DNA from 4 places in the Streptomyces sp. NPDC101178 genome. Region 1 is predicted to be linked to each of the others. Evidence: riboswitches for the same ligand, from Rfam matches in the RefSeq annotation. Region 1 holds a riboswitch; each other region holds the start of a gene.

What was found. A riboswitch is a leader RNA that binds a small molecule or an ion and turns the genes downstream of it on or off. The one in region 1 is predicted to bind cyclic di-AMP.
Region 2: linked by a shared signal. The riboswitch ahead of ACIRR8_RS13210 (transglycosylase SLT domain-containing protein) and the one ahead of ACIRR8_RS08580 (M23 family metallopeptidase) in region 1 are both predicted to bind cyclic di-AMP.
Region 3: linked by a shared signal. The riboswitch ahead of ACIRR8_RS29860 (C40 family peptidase) and the one ahead of ACIRR8_RS08580 (M23 family metallopeptidase) in region 1 are both predicted to bind cyclic di-AMP.
Region 4: linked by a shared signal. The riboswitch ahead of ACIRR8_RS16090 (NlpC/P60 family protein) and the one ahead of ACIRR8_RS08580 (M23 family metallopeptidase) in region 1 are both predicted to bind cyclic di-AMP.

The regions. Positions count from the first base shown of each region.
Region 1 covers NZ_JBIWOZ010000003.1:18,720-24,048, reverse strand. Annotated here, with positions in the region: gene tsaD (tRNA (adenosine(37)-N6)-threonylcarbamoyltransferase complex transferase subunit TsaD) at 1-559, opposite strand, end outside; tRNA gene ACIRR8_RS08595 (tRNA-Met) at 723-796, shown strand; gene ACIRR8_RS08590 (MerR family transcriptional regulator) at 901-1,695, shown strand; gene ACIRR8_RS08585 (PP2C family protein-serine/threonine phosphatase) at 1,844-3,076, shown strand; cyclic di-AMP (ydaO/yuaA leader) riboswitch at 3,284-3,438, shown strand; gene ACIRR8_RS08580 (M23 family metallopeptidase) at 3,450-4,496, shown strand; gene ACIRR8_RS08575 (aldo/keto reductase) at 4,768-5,329, shown strand, end outside.
Region 2 covers NZ_JBIWOZ010000004.1:178,829-184,157, reverse strand. Annotated here, with positions in the region: gene ACIRR8_RS13220 (SpoIIE family protein phosphatase) at 1-1,456, shown strand, start outside; gene ACIRR8_RS13215 (FAD-dependent oxidoreductase) at 1,502-2,893, opposite strand; cyclic di-AMP (ydaO/yuaA leader) riboswitch at 3,342-3,532, shown strand; gene ACIRR8_RS13210 (transglycosylase SLT domain-containing protein) at 3,536-4,363, shown strand; gene ACIRR8_RS13205 (GMC oxidoreductase) at 4,509-5,329, shown strand, end outside.
Region 3 covers NZ_JBIWOZ010000013.1:126,218-131,546, forward strand. Annotated here, with positions in the region: gene ACIRR8_RS29835 (DUF397 domain-containing protein) at 1-179, opposite strand, end outside; gene ACIRR8_RS29840 (helix-turn-helix domain-containing protein) at 259-1,119, opposite strand; gene ACIRR8_RS29845 (ATP-binding protein) at 1,365-1,796, shown strand; gene ACIRR8_RS29850 (LysR family transcriptional regulator) at 1,863-2,777, opposite strand; gene ACIRR8_RS29855 (LysE family translocator) at 2,850-3,527, shown strand; gene ACIRR8_RS29860 (C40 family peptidase) at 3,613-4,083, opposite strand; cyclic di-AMP (ydaO/yuaA leader) riboswitch at 4,087-4,273, opposite strand; gene ACIRR8_RS29865 (hypothetical protein) at 4,627-4,932, opposite strand; gene ACIRR8_RS29870 (ATP-dependent Clp protease proteolytic subunit) at 4,940-5,329, opposite strand, start outside.
Region 4 covers NZ_JBIWOZ010000005.1:77,989-83,317, reverse strand. Annotated here, with positions in the region: gene ACIRR8_RS16105 (GNAT family N-acetyltransferase) at 1-283, opposite strand, end outside; gene ACIRR8_RS16100 (NlpC/P60 family protein) at 325-1,431, opposite strand; gene ACIRR8_RS16095 (hypothetical protein) at 1,696-2,049, shown strand; gene ACIRR8_RS16090 (NlpC/P60 family protein) at 2,132-3,355, opposite strand; cyclic di-AMP (ydaO/yuaA leader) riboswitch at 3,354-3,520, opposite strand; gene pcrA (DNA helicase PcrA) at 3,803-5,329, shown strand, end outside.

The sequences.
Region 1 (5,329 bases):
CGGCCCGGTCGATGGCCGGGCCGCCCGGATAGGGGAGGCCGAAGACGCGGGCCACCTTGTCGAAGCACTCGCCCGCGGCATCGTCCACGGTGTCGCCGAGGTGGAGGATCGGATCGCGCACCAGGTCCCGTACGAGCAGCAGCGAAGTGTGGCCGCCGGAGACGATGAGGACCACGCACGGGTCGGGCAGCGGGCCGTGTTCCAGGGTGTCGGCGGCCACGTGCCCGGCCAGGTGGTGCACCCCGTACAGCGGTACGTCCGCCGCGTAGGCCAGGGACTTCGCCCCGGCCAGGCCGACCTGGAGGGCACCGGACAGGCCGGGGCCGGTGGTCACCGCGACGGCGTCGAGATCCCGCACACCCAGCCCCGCCTGGGCCAGGGCCTCCTTGACCACGGGGTTGAACGCCTGGAGGTGGGCGCGGGCCGCGATCTCCGGCACCACGCCGCCGAAGCGGGCGTGCTCGTCCATGCTCGACGCCACGACGTGCGCGAGCAGCCGGCCGCCGGAGACGATCCCCGCCCCCGTCTCGTCACACGACGACTCGATGCCCAGCACCACCGGAGTCCGCACGGCTTCCTCTTCTCGCACATCAGTCGTTACTGCAACCTATGTGCAATAAGGTACTCGCCTGCGGCGCGGTGCCGCTGATCGAAGACGCCGCAGCGCTGCCGGAAAGGTGGTCGGGGCGGCCGCTCCGATGGCGTAGAGTTGTGTTCACCGACGCGGGGTGGAGCAGCTCGGTAGCTCGCTGGGCTCATAACCCAGAGGTCGCAGGTTCAAATCCTGTCCCCGCTACTGAAGATCCGGGCCCGGCACGCCGACTGCGTGCCGGGCCCGAGTCGTTCCCCGGCGCGTTCCGGGTTGACCTTGACGCAACGTGAAGATCTAGCGTTTCCGGCATGGAGTGGTCCATCCAGGAAATCGCCAGAAAGGCCGGCACCACCAGCCGCACGCTCCGGCACTACGGGGACCTCGGTCTTCTCGTGCCGAGCCGGCTCGGGAGCAACGGCTACCGCTACTACGACCAGGACGCCCTCGTCCGGCTGCAGCGCATCCTGCTGCTGCGGGAGCTCGGGCTGTCGTTGCCCGCGATCAAGGACGTGCTCGAAGGGCAGCGGGACACGGGTGTGGCGTTGCGGGCGCATCTGCGGCTGCTCGAACAGGAGCAGGCGCGCATCGGGCGGCAGATCGCCTCGGTGCGGACCACTCTCCACAAGACGGAGGAGGGGACGGAACTCATGGCCGAGGAAGTGTTCGACGGGTTCGACCACACCGCTCATGAGCGGGAGGTGACCGAGCGCTGGGGGCGCGCGGCGTACGAGGAGGGCGACCGGTGGTGGCGCGCGCTCGGCGAGGAGGGGCGGAAGGCCTTCCTCGCCGAGCACGAAGCCATCGCGCGGGGCTGGGGACGGGCCCGGGAGGCCGGGGCCGATGCCGGTGGTGAGCAGGCTCAGGAGATCGCCCGGCGGCACTGTGCGTGGCTGTCGTCGTCCACGGCGGCGAGCGGCGCGTCGGGCCGCGTGCCGGGCCGGGCGGCGGACAAGGAGCCCGGCCGCTCCTACGTCATCGGACTCGGCGAGATGTATGTCGCCGATCCCCGCTTCGGAAAGAACTACGATCGCTACGGGGACGGCACCGCCGCCTTCGTACGGGATGCACTGACGATCTACGCCGAACGCCGGCTCTCCGACTGACCACGGAGGGCCTCGGCACCAGGCCCGCTTCCCCCTATTCGGCCGATGACGGGTCGCCGCACGGCGCGGCTCCGGGAAGCCTGGGCGGGGCGCGGTACCGTCCGCAGCCGTGGCCGGACCGGGCAGCAGGAGTGCACAGGTGGTGGGGATGGCGGAGAAGGGGCGCGGGCTCGTGAAGGCGAGCCTCGGGATCCCCGGGCGGGCCGCGCCCGGCTCGACGGGGCGCGGGAAGCCGGTGGTGGCGCGGAGCAAGGGGACGCGGCGGTTCGTGCGGCTGCTGCCGGTGCTGCTGATCGGCGGCGGGCTCCTCTTCGACTCGCTCGCGCCGCCCAACTTCACCGCCGTACCGCTGTTCGTGGCCGCGCCGCTGATCGCCGCGCCGTTCTTCTCGCTCGCCAGCACCATCCGTACGGGAGTGGCCTCGGTCCTCTCCGTCATCGCGATGCGGATCCTTGACGGCACCTCCACCCAGGTCGTCCCGGTCATCGAGATGATCACGGTCCTCACCGCCGCGGCCCTGGCCCTCGTCATCAACGGGGTCGTGCGCCGCAGCAACGAGCAGCTGGCCTCGGCGCGGGTCATCGCGGAGACCGCCATGCGGGCCGTGCTGCCGACGCCGGCGGAGCGGATCGGCGGGCTCCAGGTGGCGGCGCGGTACGAGGCGGCGCAGGCGGACGAGTTCGTCGGCGGGGACCTGTTCGCGGTGGCGGACACTCCGTACGGGGTACGCCTGGTCGTCGGCGACGTGCGCGGCAAGGGGCTGGACGCCGTGGAGGCGGTGGCGGTGATCATCGGCGCGTTCCGGGAGGCCGCCGAGCAGGAGCGGTCCCTGGAGGGCGTGGCGCAGCGGCTGGAGCGGGCGCTCGCGCGGGAGGGGACGCGGCGGTACGGGCTGGACGCCATGGAGGGGTTCATCACCGCCGTCCTGGCCGAGATCCCGCCCGGCTCGGCCTCGCTGCGCCTCGTCAACCGCGGCCATCCCGAGCCGATCCTGCTGCACGCGGACGGGGCCCTGGAAGTCCTGGCCCCGAGCGTGCCCGCGATGCCGCTGGGGATGGACCTCGGGGTGTGGCCGGACCGGTCCGACGAGTGGGAGCTGCCCGCCGGTTCGACGCTGCTCGCCTTCACGGACGGCCTCTCCGAGGCGCGCGACGCGAACGGCGCGTTCTACGACCCGGCGGCCCGGCTGCGCGGCCGTATCTTTCCCGGCCCCGAGGAGCTGCTCTCGGCGCTCACCGACGACGTACGGCTGCACACCGGCGGCCGGTCGACGGATGACATGGCGCTGCTCGCGGTCAGCCGGCCTGCGGAGGGGCAGCCGCCGCGGCGGACGACGGTGAAGATCGTCGGCCGGGGCGATGACACGGTGCGTAATCGATGAGCACCGCTCCGCATAACAGTTGACACACCATCAGAAAAAGAGGTGTGGGCGGGAGATCGCCAAGTCGTCCGATTCGGGCGGCTTGTGGGCGGTAAGTCCCCGTCGAAGCCGTTAATGATCAACAGGAACAGCTTGGAATCGGGCCCGTCTGTCTATTAACGTTCGATAACGCAGTGCGGTCGTCCCAGCCGTCGTCAGAGACGGCGCCGTGCGCGAGCGCCGAATTCCGCAAGGGAACCGGGGAACCACCTACATGGGGTGAATCGGACGCCTGTGTCTCCATCGTGAGGCAGAGGGGCCCGTAGGAGACCTTCCTGCTCCGAACCCGTCAGCTAACCCGGTAGGCGAGAAGGAAGGAAAGGAGTGCGCCCACGTGGCGTCCAATCACCCTGCCCCTGAGGCCCCGTCACCCTTCACTGCCGATGGCCTCGGTGGTCCGGAGCGGACGTGGGAGGAGTGGAATCCCACCGCGGAGTCCGTCCGTCCCGTGCGCGGTAAGCACCGCGTGGCCAAGCAGCGGGGTCTCGCCCGTAGCTCCACCGTCCTCGGGGTCGGCGTCATAGCGGCCGTCGGTGCGGGTGGCATGGCCACCGCTCAGAGCAAGCCACCGGTCTCCATCTCTCTTCCCGATTCCATCGCGGACAACCTCCCCGACGCCAAGTCCCTCCCCGGCGTCGGGGCCTTCATGTCCGACGACGCCGAGGACGCACCGGTCCTCGCCGCCGCTCCGCTCACCTCCGCCGGCATCACGACCGCCGAGGCCGAGCAGGGCACCACCGGCGCCGGTGAGGCCCTGCGCGCCCGGATCCTCCAGCAGGCCGAGCAGCAGCAGGCCAACGCCGACGCCGAGGCCAAGGCAGCCGAGGAGAAGGCCGCGGCCGAGAAGGCCGCCGCCGAGGCGAAGAAGCAGCAGGACGAGGCCGAGGCCAAGGTCAAGGCCAGGATCGCCGCCGAGAAGAAGGCGGCGGAGGAGGCCGCGGCGAAGAAGGCCGAGGAGGAGCGCCTCGCCAAGCTCCGCGCCAGCTACACGCTGCCGGCCTCCTCGTACACGATCACCTCGACCTACGGCCAGTCCGGCGCCATGTGGTCCTCCGGCCAGCACACCGGCCTGGACTTCGCCGGGGCGGCCGGTTCGCCGCTCAAGGCCGTGCACAGCGGCACCATCACGGAGGCCGGCTGGTCCGGTTCGTACGGCTACCGCACGGTCCTCCAGCTGGAGGACGGCACGGAGGTCTGGTACGCGCACCAGTCCTCGATCGACGTCTCGGTCGGCCAGCAGGTCAGCACCGGCGAGACCATCGGCCGCATGGGCGCTACCGGCAACGTGACCGGTGTCCACCTCCACCTGGAGGTCCACACCGCGGGCGGCTCGGCGATGAACCCGGTCGCATGGCTGAACAGCAAGGGCCTCTCCGTCTGAGGCACCCGCGCCCGTAGGACCCGAAACCCCGGCAGCCCTGACGCTCACCCCCCGACGTCAGGGCTGCCGGTCCGTCCGGCGGGTCCAGGGCGGGAACAGAGGGCTCCGGCGCGGAATATGCGGCTCCGGCGCGCGGAACGCGTCGCTCCGGCACGGAATACGGAACTCCGACGCGGAATGCGCCGCACCGGCACGGAATGCGCCGCACCGGCACGGAATGCGCGGCTCCGGGATGGAATACGCCGCTCCGCCGCCGCCGTTGAACCCGGACATGACTTCTCTCCGCACGCTCGGCAGCTCCGACCTCCAGGTCTTCCCCCTCGCCCTCGGCGGCAACGTCTTCGGCTGGACCGCCGACGAGGACCGGTCCTTCGCCGTCCTGGACGCGTACGCCGCGGCCGGCGGCAACTTCGTCGACACCGCCGACGCCTACTCCGCCTGGGCCGAGGGCAACCGGGGCGGTGAGTCGGAGACCGTCATCGGCGCCTGGCTCGCCTCCCGCGCCAACCGCTCCGACATCGTCGTGGCCACCAAGGTCGGCGCCCACCCCGATTTCCAGGGGCTCTCCGCCGCCACCATCAAGGGCGCGGCCGAGCAGTCGCTGCGCCGCCTCGGCACCGACCACATCGACCTCTACTACACGCACTTCGACGACGAGACCGTCCCGGTGGAGGAGATCATCACCGCCCTCGACCAGTTGGTGAGGGACGGCAAGGTGCGCCACATCGCCGCCTCCAACATCAGCCCGGAGCGCCTCCAGGAGTCGCTGGACTTCTCCGAGCGCGAGGGCCTGGCCCGGTATGCCGCACTCCAGCCGCACTACAACCTGGTCT
Region 2 (5,329 bases), on a different contig from region 1:
CAGGCGTGGCCCGTCGCGCTGGCTGTCGGTCTCGCTGTACCCGGGCCACGACGGGCTGAGCGCGGTGTTCCAGGCCACGGAACAGCCCGCGTACACTCCCGGTTCCGTCGCCGCGCCCGGTCTGGGCATCGGCTCCACCGCCGACCGCTCCTCCGCCCTCTACCGCCCGGTGGCCCTGGCGATCGCCCTCACCGAGGCGGTCACGGCCCGCCAGGTCTCCGCCGTGGTCACCGAGGAGCTGCTGCCCGCGTTCGGCGGCCGGCAGCTCGCCATCTACCTGCTGAGCGAGCGTCACCTCCACCTCGCCTGGGAGACGGGGTTTCCGAAAGGGTTCCTCGACCGTTTCGACGGGGTCGGACTCGACGTCTCCATTCCTGGCGTGGAGACTCTGACCACCGGCCGCCCGCTCTTCTTCGAGTCCATGCAGCGGCTGGCCGACGCCTACCCGGGCATCCCGATGGAGACCGACATCGGGGCGCGGGCCTTCCTGCCGCTGATCGCCTCGGGGCGGCCCGTCGGCTCGTGCATCCTCGGCTTCGACCGGCCGCGCGGGTTCAGCCCGGAGGAGCGCACCGTCCTGACCGCCCTCGCCGGACTCATCGCCCAGGCCCTGCAACGCGCGCAGCGGTACGACAGCGAGTCGGCGCTCGCCCGGGGGCTCCAAGACGCCCTGCTGCCGCACCGGCTGCCGGAGGCCGACGGGGTCGACACGCTCGGGCGCTATCTCTCCGGCACCCAGGGCATGGACGTGGGCGGCGACTGGTACGACGTCATCGAGACCGGCCACGAACTGGCCCTGGTCATCGGCGACGTCCAGGGACACGGTGTCGCGGCGGCCGCCACCATGGGGCAACTACGCAGTGCGGTACGGGCGTTCGCGCTGAGCAACCACGATCCGCAGGAGGTGATGAGCGGCACCAACCGGCTCCTCATCGACCTGGACCCGGGACAGTTCGCCAGCTGCTGCTACATCGCCCTGGACCCGCTCACGGGACGCGCCCGTGCCGTACGGGCGGGCCATCCGCAGCCGGTGCTGCGGCATTCCGACGGCCGGACCGAGGTACTGGACCTGCCCGGCGGCATCGTCCTCGGCATCGACGGGCACGCGACGTACCCGGTCACCGACCTGCTGCTCGAACCGGGCGATGTGCTGGCCCTGTTCACCGACGGGCTCATCGAACGGCCCGGGACCGACATCGACGAGGGCATCGAGCGGCTGCGCTCCACGATCGCCGGGATCGGCTCGGTCCCGCTGGCCGAGATCGCGAACCGGGTGATCGGCGAGGCCCGGCGGGCCACGGACCGGCCCGACGACATCGCGCTCCTGCTCGCGGCCCGCTGGACGCACCTTCCTCAGAAGCCGCAGCCGCTGTCCCGCGACGCCGCCCCGCCGGACCTGTGGCGGACGTTCCGCGGGCCGGGCCGGGGCGGCACGAGCGCCCCGGCCCCGGACTGACGGGCGACAGCCCCGTACGCCTCAGGCGTACAGGGTCCGCCCGGCTCAGACCTCCGTGGCCGGCTCGGCCAGGGCGAAGGCGCCCGAGGCGTCCAGCATGCCCTCGCGCTCCACGACCTTGATCCGCTCACGGCCCTGGGCGACGCCGAGCGCCTGCTCGTGGGCGTCCAGCTTGTGCCAGCCCTCCCAGGTCGTGTACCGGACGTTGCGGCTCTCCAGGAAAGCCTCCACCGCCTCCGGTGCGGGCGTCGCCGGCTCGGACAGGCGGCCTGCGGCGCGGTCCTCCAGGAGGCAGGCGACCGTCTCGTTGGCGTCGCCCTTGGTGTGGCCGATCAGGCCGATCGGGCCGCGCTTGATCCAGCCCGTGACGTAGACCGAGGCCATGTGCTCGTCACCGGAGATGACGCGGCCCGCCTCGTGCGGGACCGTGCCGGAGGCCACGTCGAAGGGGAGCTTGGGCAGCTCCTCCGAGTAGTAGCCGACGGCCCGGTAGACGCTCTGCACGTCCCAGTCGGTGAACCGGCCGGTGCCCCGGACGTTGCCGGTGCCGTCCAGCTCGGTGCGCTCGGTGCGCAGCGCGGTGACCTCGCCGTCCTCGCCGAGGATCTCGACCGGCGACTCGAAGAAGTGCAGGAAGAGCTTGTGCGGGCGGTCGCCGACATCGCGGATCGCCCAGTTCTCCAGGGTCTGCGCGACCATGTTGGCCTGCTTGTTCTCCCGCCGGGTGGCGATGGAGCCCTCGTCGTACTCGATGTCCTCGGGGTTGACGATCACCTCGATGTTGGGGGAGTGGTCCAGCTCCCGCAGCTCCATCGGGCTGAACTTGGCCTGCGCCGGGCCACGCCGCCCGAACACATGCACCTCCAGCGCCTTGTTCGCCTTGAGGCCCTGGTACACGTTGTCCGGGATCTCGGTGGGCAGCAGCTCGTCCGCCGTCTTGGCCAGCACGCGGGCCACGTCCAGCGCCACGTTGCCGACGCCGAGGACGGCGACCTTCTCCGCCGTGAGCGGCCAGGTGCGCGGGACCTCGGGGTGGCCGTCGTACCAGGAGACGAAATCGGCCGCGCCGTAGGAGCCGTCGAGCTCCATGCCCGGGATGTCGAGAGCCCGGTCGGCCTCGGCGCCGGTCGAGAAGATCACCGCGTCGTAGAAGGACCGCAGGTCGTCCAGGTCGATGTCGTTCGGGTAGCTGACGTTGCCGAAGAGGCGGATCTGCGGCTTGTCCAGCACCTGGTGCAGCGCCTTGACGATGCCCTTGATCCGCGGGTGGTCGGGAGCCACGCCGTAACGGATCAGGCCGAAGGGCGCGGGCATGCGCTCGAACAGGTCGATCGAGACACCCGGGTCCTGGCAGACCTCGGATTTGAGCAGCGCGTCCGCAGCGTAGATACCGGCGGGGCCGGCTCCGACAATGGCGACGCGGACGGGGCGTGTCATGGCGTGGTGATCCTTAAGGCGGGCGAACGCGGGCAGGTACAGCGTACGTCGGAGGTAAGGGTTGGCTTACTAGTCTCCACCCCACACCGTAAGCCCTGACCCCGAGAGACCTCCGACCCGGCCTACGGAACCGCCCGATAAGTCCGTTTCGCTAGGTCGGTATGGGCGATTTTGGACATTTAGCCCTCTCTTCCGTAAAGGGGTTAATGGGATTCTTGGGCCCTTTTGGGTGTGCCCATTCCGGCCACCCCCGCGCGAAGTGGTGAGCGTCACGCCCGGGGGTGCGGACGTGGAAGTGGAGGCGTCGGTTCCCTTCTGTGCGAAGAAAGTTGACACCCTGACGGAACCGGCGCGACCGGGAATTCCGGAATTCGATCATGCGGAGAAAGAAGATCAGGAATTCGGGGCTTGTTCTGCCCGATGCTTTTCGCCTACGGTCACGGTCAATCCGGATGGAACGCCGAATCCTGCCGCCGTCCGGGAATCCGCAACCCACTCACGTACGGCAGGAGCGGGGGACCCAGGTATGCCGCCGATCCGGTATCCGGAACGGCTAGGGGTGAAGTCGCACGACCGTGCGGCCAGACATCTCCCGTCTGAACCCGACAGCTCACCTCGTAGGCGCCGGAGAGGAAATTCCCCATGCCCGCACAGGGTAAGCACCGCCGTTCCAAGTCCGGCTCGCTGAGCCGTGGCATCGCCGCCGTGACCACGGGTGGAGCCGTTCTGGCCCTCCCGGTGCTCGGCGCCACCACCGCCTCCGCCGCTCCCGCGCACTCCGTCGCCGCGGAAAAGGCGGTGGCTCCCGTCTCCGTGACCGTCCAGGCGAATTCCGTGACGAAGGCGGCACCCGCCAAGCATTCCGTGGTGTCCGGCGAAACGCTTTCCAAGATCGCCCGCGAGTATTCCGTCAGCGGCGGCTGGAAGAAGCTGTACGAAGGCAACCGCAAGGCCGTCGGCGAGAACCCGAACCTTATTCACCCGGGTATCACGCTGACCATCGGCGCCAAGGCTGCCGCCCCGTCAGACGCCAAGGCCGGCAAGGCTGCCAAGGCCGCCGAGCGCACCGCCACGGCGGAGCGCGCCGACCGCTCGGAGCGCACCACGGCCGCGCCCGCCGCCGCCCCGGCCGCCGCCCCCGCCACGTACACCAACGACCTCGACGGCTGGATCAAGGAGTCGCTGGCGGTCATGGCCCAGCACGGCATCCCCGGCAGCTACGAGGGCATCCACCGCAACATCATCCGCGAGTCCTCGGGCAACCCGAACGCCATCAACAACTGGGACTCCAACGCGGTCAAGGGCACCCCGTCCAAGGGGCTGCTCCAGGTCATCGACCCGACCTTCCAGGCCTACCACGTGCCCGGCACCTCGACCGACAGCTACGACCCGGTCGCCAACATCACCGCCGCGTGCAACTACGCCGCGGACCGGTACGGCTCGATCGACAACGTCTTCGGCGCCTACTGATCCCGTACGCGCTCACGCCGAGGGGCCCCGGACCATCTGGTCCGGGGCCCCTCGGCGTACCGGGAAGTTACCCCCAAGTTTCTAGTGACTTGCCACGCGATCGACAGTAGAACCTGTTGCACTCATCGAGAGTGAGGTAAGTCACATGAGCGACTCCATCCTGCACAAAGGCGCTCACAGAGGCGTCTCCCGTCGTAGATTCATCACAGGAACAGGTTCTCTTCTTGGCGTCGCGGCGCTCGCCGGACCCACCACACCGGTCTGGGCCACGCCCCGGGCCTCGGCTGCCCCGATCGGATCCGGTGCCCATGTGCCGGTGCTGATCATCGGCACCGGATACGGCGGCTCGGTCGCCGCCCTCCGGCTCGCCCAGGCGGGCACCGACGTCCACATGGTCGAGATGGGCATGGCCTGGGACACCCCCGGCGCCGACGGCAAGATCTTCGCCAACACCACCAAGCCGGACGACCGTTCCTTCTGGCTGCGCACCCGGACCAAGCAGCCGCTGAGCAACTTCCTCGGCTTCCCGATCGACAAGAGCGTCAACCGCTACACAGGCATCCTGGACGCCGAGGAGTTCGCCGGCATCACCGTCTACCAGGGGCGCGGCGTCGGCGGCGGCTCGCTGGTCAACGGCGGCATGGCCGTCACGCCCAAGCGGGAGAACTTCGCCACCATCCTCCCGTCGGTGAACGCCGCCGAGATGTACAGCACCTACTACCCGCGCGCCAACGCGGACCTCGGCGTCACCACCATCGACCCGGCCTGGTTCGACTCCGTCGACTGCTACCAGTACGCCCGGGTCGGCCGGAAGCACGCCCAGCGCTCCGGCTTCCCGTTCCTCTTCGTGCCCGCCGTGTACGACTGGGACTACATGAAGCAGGAGGCGGCCGGGACCGTACCGAAGTCCGCGCTGGACGCCGAGATCCTCTACGGCAACAACTACGGCAAGAAGTCGCTCCAGAA
Region 3 (5,329 bases), on a different contig from region 1:
GTGGCGGAGAAGCGGAGCGGCGGCCGCTCCAGGTCCTTGGAGTCGCGTACGGCGAGGAGCGCGCCGCCGGGCTCGGGGCCGTACAGCCGCGCGGTCTCCACGCAGTTGTTCATTCCGGTGGAGCGGCTGCTGCGGCGCCACCTGAGCGGCTCCGTGCGGGGTACGAGACGGTCGGACATGGTGCCCCCCTCGGGCAGAGTCGGACGTCCTGTCGGGTCAGCGTGTCGGTGCGGTCCAACGGATCAGCGGTCCATCGTGCTAGCGCAGGCCGCAGCGGATCGCGTCGATGAGGTCCAGCGATCCGTCCGGCGTCAGTGCGTGTGTCTGCAGGGTGCGGAAGGCCGAGCCGTACGCCTCAAGGTCTTCTCTCCGCTCCAGATAGAGGCTACTCGTCAAGTGGTCGAGAACGACCACATCCAGATCAGAAATGTTCGGAAAGGAGAAGATGACGAAAGGACCGGTGAGCCCGACGTACCCGCCTACCGAGAACGGCAGCAACTGCAGCTGTACGTGGGGGAGTTGAGACACCTGGGTCAGATGGTCCAACTGGTCGCGCATCACCTCGAGCCCGCCCACCCTCCGGTGCAGCACCGCCTCGTCCAGTACGGCGGTGAACCGCAGCGGCGGCTTCGCGTACAGCACCCGCTGACGGGTCAGCCGCACCTCGACCAGCGAGTCGAGATCGTCCGCCGGCAGCCCGTCGAGCGAGGCCCGGGTCACCGCCCGCGCGTAGCCGGCCGTCTGGAGGAGGCCCGGCACCACCGAGGTCTCCAGGGTCCGCACCGTATCGGCCTGGGACTCCAGGCTGATGAAGTCGCGGTACTGGGGCGGGATCAGCCCCCGGTAGGCGTGCCACCACCCCGCGCCGCCACCGCCCGCCGACCCGGCCAGCACTTCGAGCAGGGCGCGCAACTGCGCGTCGCGCACCGCGTAGAGGTCGAGCAGGCGCGTCACGTCCGCGGGCGTAACCCCGCTGGCGCCGGTCTCGATACGGCTCACCTTCGACTGGTGCCAGCCGAGCAGGTGCGCCGCGTCCCGGCTGGTGAGTCCGGAGCCGTGCCGCAGGCTCCGTAACTCCTCGCCGAGCTTCCGTCGTCGGACGACGGGGCCGTGCTGCATCCGGGTCTCCTCGCGCTGTGCGGAACGGGGCGGGACCCTCACGCACCGCGTGATCCGGGCCCGCAGGGGGGCCAGTGTGCCCGTCGTCCGGGTGGTGCGGGACCCGAATTCACCGCTTCGAGCGACAGATATATGCATATCTTGGTCGAACGTCGTTACAGCGAGCTTCAACAATGGCAGTCTGGCGCGAAGCACAATCCCGGCCGACCGCGGGTCGGCCGGGGCGCGAAAGGGACGGCGTCGCCATGGCAGACCATCAGGAAGCAACCGTCACCCTGCCGAGCGATCCGGTCTCGGTCTCCTCGGCCCGTAGACATGTGGCCAGGACGTTGGCCGAATGGGGCCTCTCCGAGGAGACGGAGCTGGCCGACACCATCCGGCTGATCATCTCCGAACTCGCGACCAACGCGGTCCAGCACACGTTCGGCCAGTCGCCCACCTTCACCGTCGATCTGCGCCTGGAACGCGACGAGGAGCTGCACCTCGGCGTGACGGACAGTCACCCTCGGTGGCCTCAGCGGCTGCCCGCCGCCGTACGGCAGGACAACGGGCGCGGCATGGTGATCATCCGGGCGCTGGCCAAGGAGTACGGGGGCCGGCTGACGGTCGTCCCGACGGCCGAGGGCGGCAAGACGGTCTGGATCACGCTGCCGTGGGCGGTGCCGGTCCAGGGCTGACGACCGGGCGCGGACGGGGCGGCGGAGTTCAGGCCGCCGCCCGGCCTGCCCGGCTCAGGCCACCGCTCAGCTCGCCGCCGCCCGGCCGAACCCGCTGCGCAGCAGGGCGAGCAGTGTCGCCGCCGCCGCGGTGGCCCGGTCGCCGCGGTGGACCACGGAGATCGTCCGGCGGAAGTCCGGAGGCTCCAGCCGCCGGACCGCCAGCGGCGTGGCCGACAGCGACGCGACCATCTCCGGCACCACCGCCACCCCGAGCCCCGCGCTGACCAGCGCGCACACCAGCGCGTAGCCGGGCGACTCGCAGACCACCGCCGGTGCGGCGCCCGCCGCCGCCAGCGCGCTCTCCACCCCGCGCCGGGGCGGATGCGCCGGAGCGCTGCTGATCAGCGGCCGTCCCGCCAGCTCGGCGACCGGCAGCCGCCCGGTCCCCTCGGCGAGCCGGTGCCCGACCGAGGTCGCCAGCACCAGCTCCTCGACCAGCAGCGGCTCGACGGTGACCCCGGCCGGCGGCGGGTCGGCCACCGCCGGCTCGTACGTATGGGTCAGCGCCAGGTCCACCTCGCCCGCGGTGACCGCCGCGACGCCGCCCGGCGGCTCGTACTCGGCCACGGCCAGCTCCACCTCCGGATGGGCCCGCCGGAACGCGCTCAGGACCGGCGGCAGCAGATGCACCCCGGCCGTCGTGAACGTCCCGACCCGCAGCCTGCCGCCGGACAGCCCGGCCAGCTGCGCCAGCTCGTGCCGGGCCCGGTCCAGTTCGTCCAGCACCCGCCGCGCCCGGCCCGCCAGCAGCTCACCGGCGGCCGTCAGCCGTGCGCCGCGGTGGTGGCGCACCAGCAGCGCCGCGCCGGCCTCCCGCTCCAGCTTGGCCAGCTGCTGGGAGAGCGCGGGCGCGGTGTAGCCCAGGTGGGCGGCGGCCCGGGTGATCGATCCGGTCTCGGCGACCGCCACCAGCGCGGTGAGCCGCGTCGGGTCGTACATGAAGCGTTCCTTTAGGCAGACCCAGAAGATTGCAAGTACACGCTAAAGGCTCCGCCGGTCCAGGCTGGCCCCATGGACGCACAACTGATCGCCTTCACCGGGGTCGCCGCCGGAATGGTCGCGCTGCCCGGAGCCGACTTCACCGTCGTCGTACGCAACGCCCTGGCCTCGCGCACCGCCGGTCTGGCCACCGCACTCGGCGTCGCCGGAGGACTGCTCGTCCACACCGCGCTCGCCGTGGCGGGGCTCGCGGCGGTGCTGGTGACGATGCCGGTGCTGTTCCGCACGGTCCAGCTGCTCGGCGGCGCGTACGTGCTCCACCTCGGAATCAGCGCGCTGTACGCGATGCGGCGCCGGGTCGCCGAGGAGCGCCGTGCGCCGGACCAGGCACCGCCCCGGGGGCCCGAGGCGTCCGGTGGCGAACCGGAACAGCCGGTACGTGAGGGGTTCGGGCGCGCGCTGCGGCAGGGGTTCCTGACCAACGCGCTCAACCCCAAGGCGCCGGTCCTCTTCCTCAGCCTGCTGCCGCAGTTCGTCCCGGACGGGCAGCCGCCGCTCCCCAGGACCCTGCTGCTCGCCGCCCTCGTCGTCGCTCTCGCCCTCGTCTGGTTCTCGGCGCTCGCCCTGCTGGTGGACCGGCTGGGACGGTGGCTGCGCCGGCCGCGTACCGCCCGGGCGATCGAGGGCGGCAGCGGCGTGGCGCTCACCGGACTGGGCCTGGCGCTGGTGGCCGGGCCTCTCCTGCGCTGAGGAAGGGGGAGCCGGGGCCCTTGCGGGCGGCACCGAGAGGTGCGCCGGTGTGCCGCCCGCAAGCGAAGAGCGTCCGGTCGGTGGGTCAGCGGACCCTTCCGTACCAGACGCTCTTGGACCAGATTTTCGCCTTGCGCACCACGTCCCCGGATTTGGGGGAGTGCCAGATCTTGTTCTCTCCGGCGTAGATCCCCACGTGGTACACGTTGCGCCCGGAATGGAAGAAGACCAGATCGCCCTGTTTACGCTGTGACTTCGGGATATGGCGGGTCTTGTTGTACTGCTGCTGTGCGGTGCGGGGAAGTTTCTTCCCGGCCTTCTTGAACGAGTAGACCGTCAGCCCCGAGCAGTCGAACCGGCTGGGACCCGCGGCTCCGTACTTGTAGGGAGCCCCCTTCTTCGACGCGGCGATCTTGAGCGCCTTCGTCGAATGGGTGGCGGCCTCGGCGTCGTCGACGAGGCCGGGCGCCAGCATCGCCGACGTCACGGCGAAGGTGAGTACGGAAGCCGTACCGACCCGGGCGAACAGAGACGGGACATGAACCTGCGCAGACATGCGCAACCCTTCGTCAGCCGCCTGTGAAGGATGACCTGTCGGGTTCGGGCTGGCGAAGTTGCCCGGCCGCGTGCTGCGGCTTCACCCCGAGGGCTTCCCGGTCTCCCGGTCGGCCCGTTGTGCTCGGGTCCTCCACTCCTGCCGATCCACTCCTGTCGACCAGTCATCCGGGAGGCGGCAGGACTCGGCGTCCACCCGGACCGCCCCGCCGCGGCGGCGGGGGCTTGTCGTCCCAGGGATCTTGACTCACCAAGTGCCGGATTTCCGAGCCCAAACAGTGATTTGTGAGTCTCCTCACCACTGATCCATTCAGGTGGGCAGGGGCGGTTCGCGCCCGTCGCCGAGCCCGGCGCACACCCTCGTACCAGCGACGAAAGGGTGGATTTCGAGTACGGGCCGCGCGTCGAGCGCAAGTTGGGAGGTCGCTCGCGCGGGTGATCGCCTACGCCGAACGAGCGAGGGAATTCGGTCGCGGGGTTGGGCGTGTCGCACGCCGGGACGACCGGCCCGCTCCCGTAGTGGGCTCCCGGCGCGCGCAGCGGCTCAGTTCGGGGCCGGCGGCATGGCGACCCGGCCCGCCCGCCGCTCGCCGTCCAGCACCCGCAGGGCCCGCGCGAGCGTCGCCGCGTGGATCTGCCGCTCACCCCGTTCGTGCATCAGCGCCAGTGCGTCGCGCAGGGCCGCCGCCCGGGAGGCCAGGGCCTGGGCGGCCCGCAGGGCGCTGTAGGTGTCGCTGCCGCGCGCCGGGTTGATGCGGCCCACCTGGTCGAGAACCGCCAGGTAGCAGTCGATCAGCTCGCCCTCGGCGCGGGTCAGTGCGGGCAGGGGCGGGAACTCCGTCGGTTCCATAGGCGGTTCACCTCGCGTCGTGGGGCGGCTGGGAGAGTGTGCGGCTCTCCACGACGTGGTCCACCAGCCCGTAGGCGCGAGCGGCCTCCGCGTCGAAGATGGTGTCGCGCTCGATGTCGGCGGTGACCAGCTCGGCGGTCCGGCCCGTGTGACGGACCAGCATGTCCGTGAACAGCTCTCGGGTGCGTACCAGTTCGCGCGCGTGGATCTCCAGGTCGGACGGCTGGCCCCGCAACGGCTCGGCCAGTGCGGGCTGTTGAATGACTACCCGCGCTCCGGGCAGGGCATGTCGCCGCCCCGGAGCCCCGGCCGCCAGAAGAGCGGCCGCATAGGAGCCGGCCTGCCCCAGGCAGAAGGTCTCCACCTCGCACGTCAGAAAGCGCATCGTGTCGTAGAC
Region 4 (5,329 bases), on a different contig from region 1:
TCTCCACGGTGAACCCGGCGGCGAGCAGGGCCGGTTCGACGGCCGGGGCCCAGGCGGGCAGGAACTCCAGGCGCGGCAGCCGCGCCCGCTCCCGGAACGCCGCGACCAGGGCCGCCACGTCGTCCGCCGTGGGTTCCGCATCCCGGTCGGGGATGGCGTAGTTGGCGTACTTCAGCTCCCAGCCCGGGTTGTACCGGACGGTGAACGGACCCACCCGGTAGTGGCCGGGGGAGCGCAGCGTGAGCGTGCGGGCGTACTCCTGGACGGCGTTCGCCATCGACATGCGGGACGTTCCTTCTGGGCGGGAAAGGTCGGCGCGGGGGACTATGCCACCCGGGTCGCCCCCGCGAAAGGCATCTGATCGATCGGCGCGATCCGTACCGGGGCGCCGGGGCGCGGGGCGTGGATCATCTGGCCGCCGCCGATGTAGAGGCCGACGTGGCTGATCCCGGAGTAGAAGAACACCAGGTCGCCGGGGGCCAGCTCGGAGCGGGAGACCCGCCGGCCGGCGTTGATCTGGGTGTAGGTGGTGCGGGGCAGGCTGACGCCCGCCGCCTGCCAGGCCGCCTGGGTCAGCCCGGAGCAGTCGAAGGCGCCTGGACCGGTCGCGCCCCAGACGTACGGCTTGCCGATCGCGCCGTGCGCGAAGGAGACGGCCCTGGCCGCGCGGGAGTTGGGCGCGGCGACCGAGGCGCGGGGTGCTGAGCGGTCGGCGTGCGCGCCCGCGCCGGCCCGGTCGGCGGAGGTCGCCGGGCCGCCGCCGTGGGCCGCGTCGGCGGCGCGCTCGTACGCGGCGCGCTCCTCGGCGGTGAGGGTGGCCAGGAGCCTGCGGGCGTCGGCCAGTTTGGTCTGGATCGCGGTGCGGTGTTCGCGCAGTTCGGCGCGGCGGGCGGCGAGCGCCTCGGTCTCCTGGTCGGCGCGGGCCTTGACCCGGGCGATGCCGGAGAGCTGGCGCCGGATCCCGCTGAGCAGGCTCGCCTGCCGGTCACCGGCCCGGTCGAGGTGGGCGGCGCGCTCCAGGTAGCTGTCGGGGTCCGAGGAGAGCGCCAGCTGCACGGCGGGGTCGAGCGCGCCGGTGCGGTACTGGGCGGTGGCCATCGAACCGAGCGTGTGGCGGGCCGTGTTGAGGCGGTCGGTGCGGCGGGCGGCCTCGTCGGCCAGGGTGTCGACGGCCTTCCTGGCGGCCGCCTCCTTCTCCTTCGCCCCGTTGTACTTCTCGGTGGCGACCTCGGCGTCGTGGTAGAGCCGGTCGACCTTGGCCCGGACCTGGGCGGCGGTGGGCGCGGGCTCGGTGGGTGCGGCCCCGGCCCCGGTGGCCGAGGTGGCGGTGGCGGCCCCGGCGAGCGCCAGGGTGGCGGCGGTGCGGGCAGCAGGGCCGGAGAACGGGCGCTGCTTGGGTTTCCGGTGAGCGGATTTCCGGTGCGCGGCCACGGGAGCGGCGTCCTTCCTGTCGGCTGCCCGCCGGGGGATACCGGCAGGTCCGGCAAGGACGCTATGCCGGGCGCACGGAAAAGGGTCGCCATGACAGCTATTGCCCGCATGTGACGCTTCGGCGTCGACGGATGACCGTAGACGCAGATACGGAATTGATCATTCCGGCAGGTTCGGACGGAGAGCACACAGTTCCGGTGAAGGCGTCAAGGAAGGCTTGCCTCACTGCCGGGTAAAGGTTTGGCCATGGCTAGGCTCCGGACCATGAACGCACTGATCGGCGTCTTCGTCGCGCTGCACATCATCGGCATCGCCTCCCTGCTGGGCGGCTTCCTGACGCAGATGAAGGCGATGGGCGCGGGCACCGCGCGCTTCGTCCCCGCCATGCTGCACGGCGCGCTGACCATGCTGGTCACCGGCGTCGCGCTGGTCGGGCTCAACCAGGCCGACGACCAGGCGGTGAACAACATCAAGATCGGCGTGAAGCTGGCGCTCCTCGTCGTCATCCTCGCGCTCGTCTACGTCAAGCGGGACGACGAGAAGGTCGGGAAGGGCGCGTTCGCGGCGGTCGGCGGACTGACAGTCGCCAACATCTTCATCGCCGTGCTCTGGACCTGAGGGATCTGAGGGACCTGAGGGACCTGTGAGGCGCCCCGGGGTGCCCCGGGGCGGCCGCTTGGAAGCGACCGCCCCCTCGGCGCTACGCCGGACGCACGCTGCCGTAGATCGGCATGGAGTAGATCGACTCCTCGCGGACGTTCGCTCCCGGCTTCGGCGAGTGGATCATCATCCCGTCGCCCTTGTAGATGCCGACATGGCTGATGTCGTCGTAGAAGAAGACCAGGTCCCCGGGTTGGAGGTCGGACGTGGCGACCCGCGTGCCCACCTTCACCTGGTCCCAGGTGGTCCGGGGCAGCGTGACGCCGGCCTCCCGCCAGGCCGCCTGGGTCAGCCCCGAGCAGTCGTACGAGGACGGGCCCGACGCCCCCCACACGTACGGCTTCCCGATCTGGGCGCGCGCGAAGGCCAGCACCTTCTCGGCCTTGGCGGAGTAACCGCTGCCGGCCCCGGTGCCCGTGCCCGTACCGGACCCCGGACTCGTCCCCGTACCGCTGCCGGAACCGGAACCTGAGTCGCTGTCTCCGCCGGACTCCTTCGCGGCCTCCTCGCGCGCCTTCCTCTCCGCCGCCTCGCGCTCCTCGCGCTCCTTGGCCTCGGCGGCCTGGCGGGCGGCGAGGCGCTCGGCCTTCTCCTTGGCCTCGGCCTCCTTCTTGCGCTCCAGCTCCGCCAGCCGCGCCTTCTCCTCCGCGGTCAGCCGCGCGAGCAGGGACCGGGCCTCGGTGAGCTTCGTCTGCACCTTCTGCTTGCTGGAGCGGAGCGTGGTCTGCGCCTCGGTGAGCGACTCCAGGCTCTGCACGGCCTCCGCCCGCTTCTTCGATGCCGCGGCCTGCTGCGTACGGAAGTCGTCGACGGCCTTCTGCTGCCGCTCGGTCGACCGGCTCATCAGCCGGCTCTGGTCGAAGTACGCCTGCGGGTCGTCCGCCAGGAAGAAGGTGGCGGTCGGCGCGATGCCGCCGGTGCGGTACTGCTCGGCCGCGAAGGCGCCCAGCTCCCGGCGGGCCTCGTTGATCTTCTCGGTCCGCTTCGCCACGTCGGAGAGCAGCGTGTCGACCTTGGTGCGCTGGGCGGTGGAGGCGGCCTTCGCCCGGTTGTACTGCTGGGTCGCGCTGCCCGCCTGCCGGTAGAGCTCGTCGACCTTCTTCTGCACGTCCTCGATGGCCGGCTTCGGCTCGGCGGGGGCCGCGGTCGCGCTCTGCGTGGAGAGCAGCGTCACCGAGGCCAGCGCGGCCGTCGTGAACCCGACGGCAGGGGTGGTCGTGCGCACCTTCGTGCGCGGCTTGCGATGCGATGCCAAGACCGGCATCTCCTTCCGTGGACCGCCTACCGGGTTAGCTGTCGGGTTCGGACGGAACGGAAGGCTGTCCTACGGTCCGTTGTGCGAGGGTACGGACCGATTCACCCCGGTTGTGCGTGTGGGTCCCCGGTTCCGAACTGCTGGGAGGCAGCACGGATTCGGCAGAGGTGGCCGTGAGACGCGGTTCGTCTCAGGGAGATTACGGATCACCTGACCGAGCACGCTAGCCAACCGGTGGTACCGCTGGGAAGGAGGATGAGCGATATGCCCGATACATTTTCGTGACCTTTCCGGATCCGGGTCCCCCGCACCCCCTCCGACCGGGCCTTCCTTCACGGAACGTGGACGTCCGCTCTCCGTGCGTACGGCCGGGAACGGTCCCTTCCGGGTCCCATCCGGGCCGCTTCCGGCCTTCGGCGGAAGGTTGTCGGTGCGGCCGCCTAGACTCGGGAGGCGATGAGCAGCCTCTTTGACGACAACTTCCTGACCGGCCTCCAGTCCTCGGAGGACGGCCCGCCGCCGCCCCCCGAGGACCACGCACCCGAAGCGGTGCCGGAGGGGCTCTTCGAGGGCGTCTACGACGCGCCTCCGCCGCCGCGCGAGGGGTATTACCGCGACGGTCACCCGCGCCCGGTGATCGACTCCGCCGCGCTGCTCGACGGGCTGAACACCGAGCAGCGCGCAGCCGTCGTGCACGCCGGGTCCCCGCTGCTCATCGTCGCCGGCGCCGGCTCCGGCAAGACCCGCGTGCTCACCCACCGCATCGCCCACCTGCTGGCCGAGCGCGGCGTGCACCCGGGGCAGATCCTCGCGATCACCTTCACCAACAAGGCCGCCGGCGAGATGAAGGAGCGCGTCGAGCAGCTGGTGGGCCCGCGCGCCAACGCCATGTGGGTCATGACCTTCCACAGCGCGTGCGTCCGCATCCTGCGCCGCGAGTCGAAGAAGCTCGGCTTCACCTCGTCGTTCTCGATCTACGACGCCGCCGACTCCAAGCGCCTGATGGCCCTGGTCTGCCGCGATCTCGACCTGGACCCCAAGCGCTACCCGCCGAAGTCCTTCACCGCCAAGGTCTCCAACCTCAAGAACGAGCTCATCGACGAGGAGACCTTCGCCGGGCAGGCCGCGGACGGTTTCGAGAAGACGCTGGCCCAGGCGTACGCGCTCTACCAGGCCCGCCTGCGCGAGGCCAACGCGCTGGACTTCGACGACATCATCATGACGACGGTCCACCTCCTCCAGGCCTTCCCGGACGTCGCCGAGCACTACCGCCGCCGCTTCCGGCACGTCCTGGTCGACGAGTACCAGGACACCAACCACGCCCAGTACACGCTGGTACGGGAGCTGGTCGGCCCGTCCGGAGAGGCCGCCGACGCCCCGGCCGAGCTGTGTGTCGTCGGTGACGCGGACCAGTCGATCTACGCCTTCCGCGGCGCCACCATCCGTAACATCCTCCAGTTCGAGGAGGACTACCCGGACGCGAAGACGATCCTCCTGGAGCAGAACTACCGCTCCACGCAGACGATCCTCTCCGCCGCCAACGCGGTCATCGAGCGCAACGAGAGCCGCCGCCCGAAGAACCTGTGGACCAACGCCGGCTCCGGCGCCCGCATCACCGGCTATGTCGCGGACACCGAGCACGACGAGGCGCAGTTCGTCGCCGAGGAGATCGACCGGCTCACCGACAAGGGCGACGCCAAGGCGGGCGACGTCGCCGTCTTCTACCGCACCAACGCCCAGTCCCGCGTCTTCGAAGAGATCTTCATCCGCGTCGGCCTGCCCTACAAGGTCGTCGGCGGCGTGCGCTTCTACGAGCGCAAGGAGGTCCGGGACGTCCTGGCCTACCTCCGCGTCCTCGCCAACCCCGAGGACGCCGTCCCGCTGCGCCGCATCCTCAACGTGCCCAAGCGCGGCATCGGCGACCGCGCCGAGGCCATGATCGACGCGCTGTCGATGCGCGAGAAGATCTCCTTCCCGCAGGCG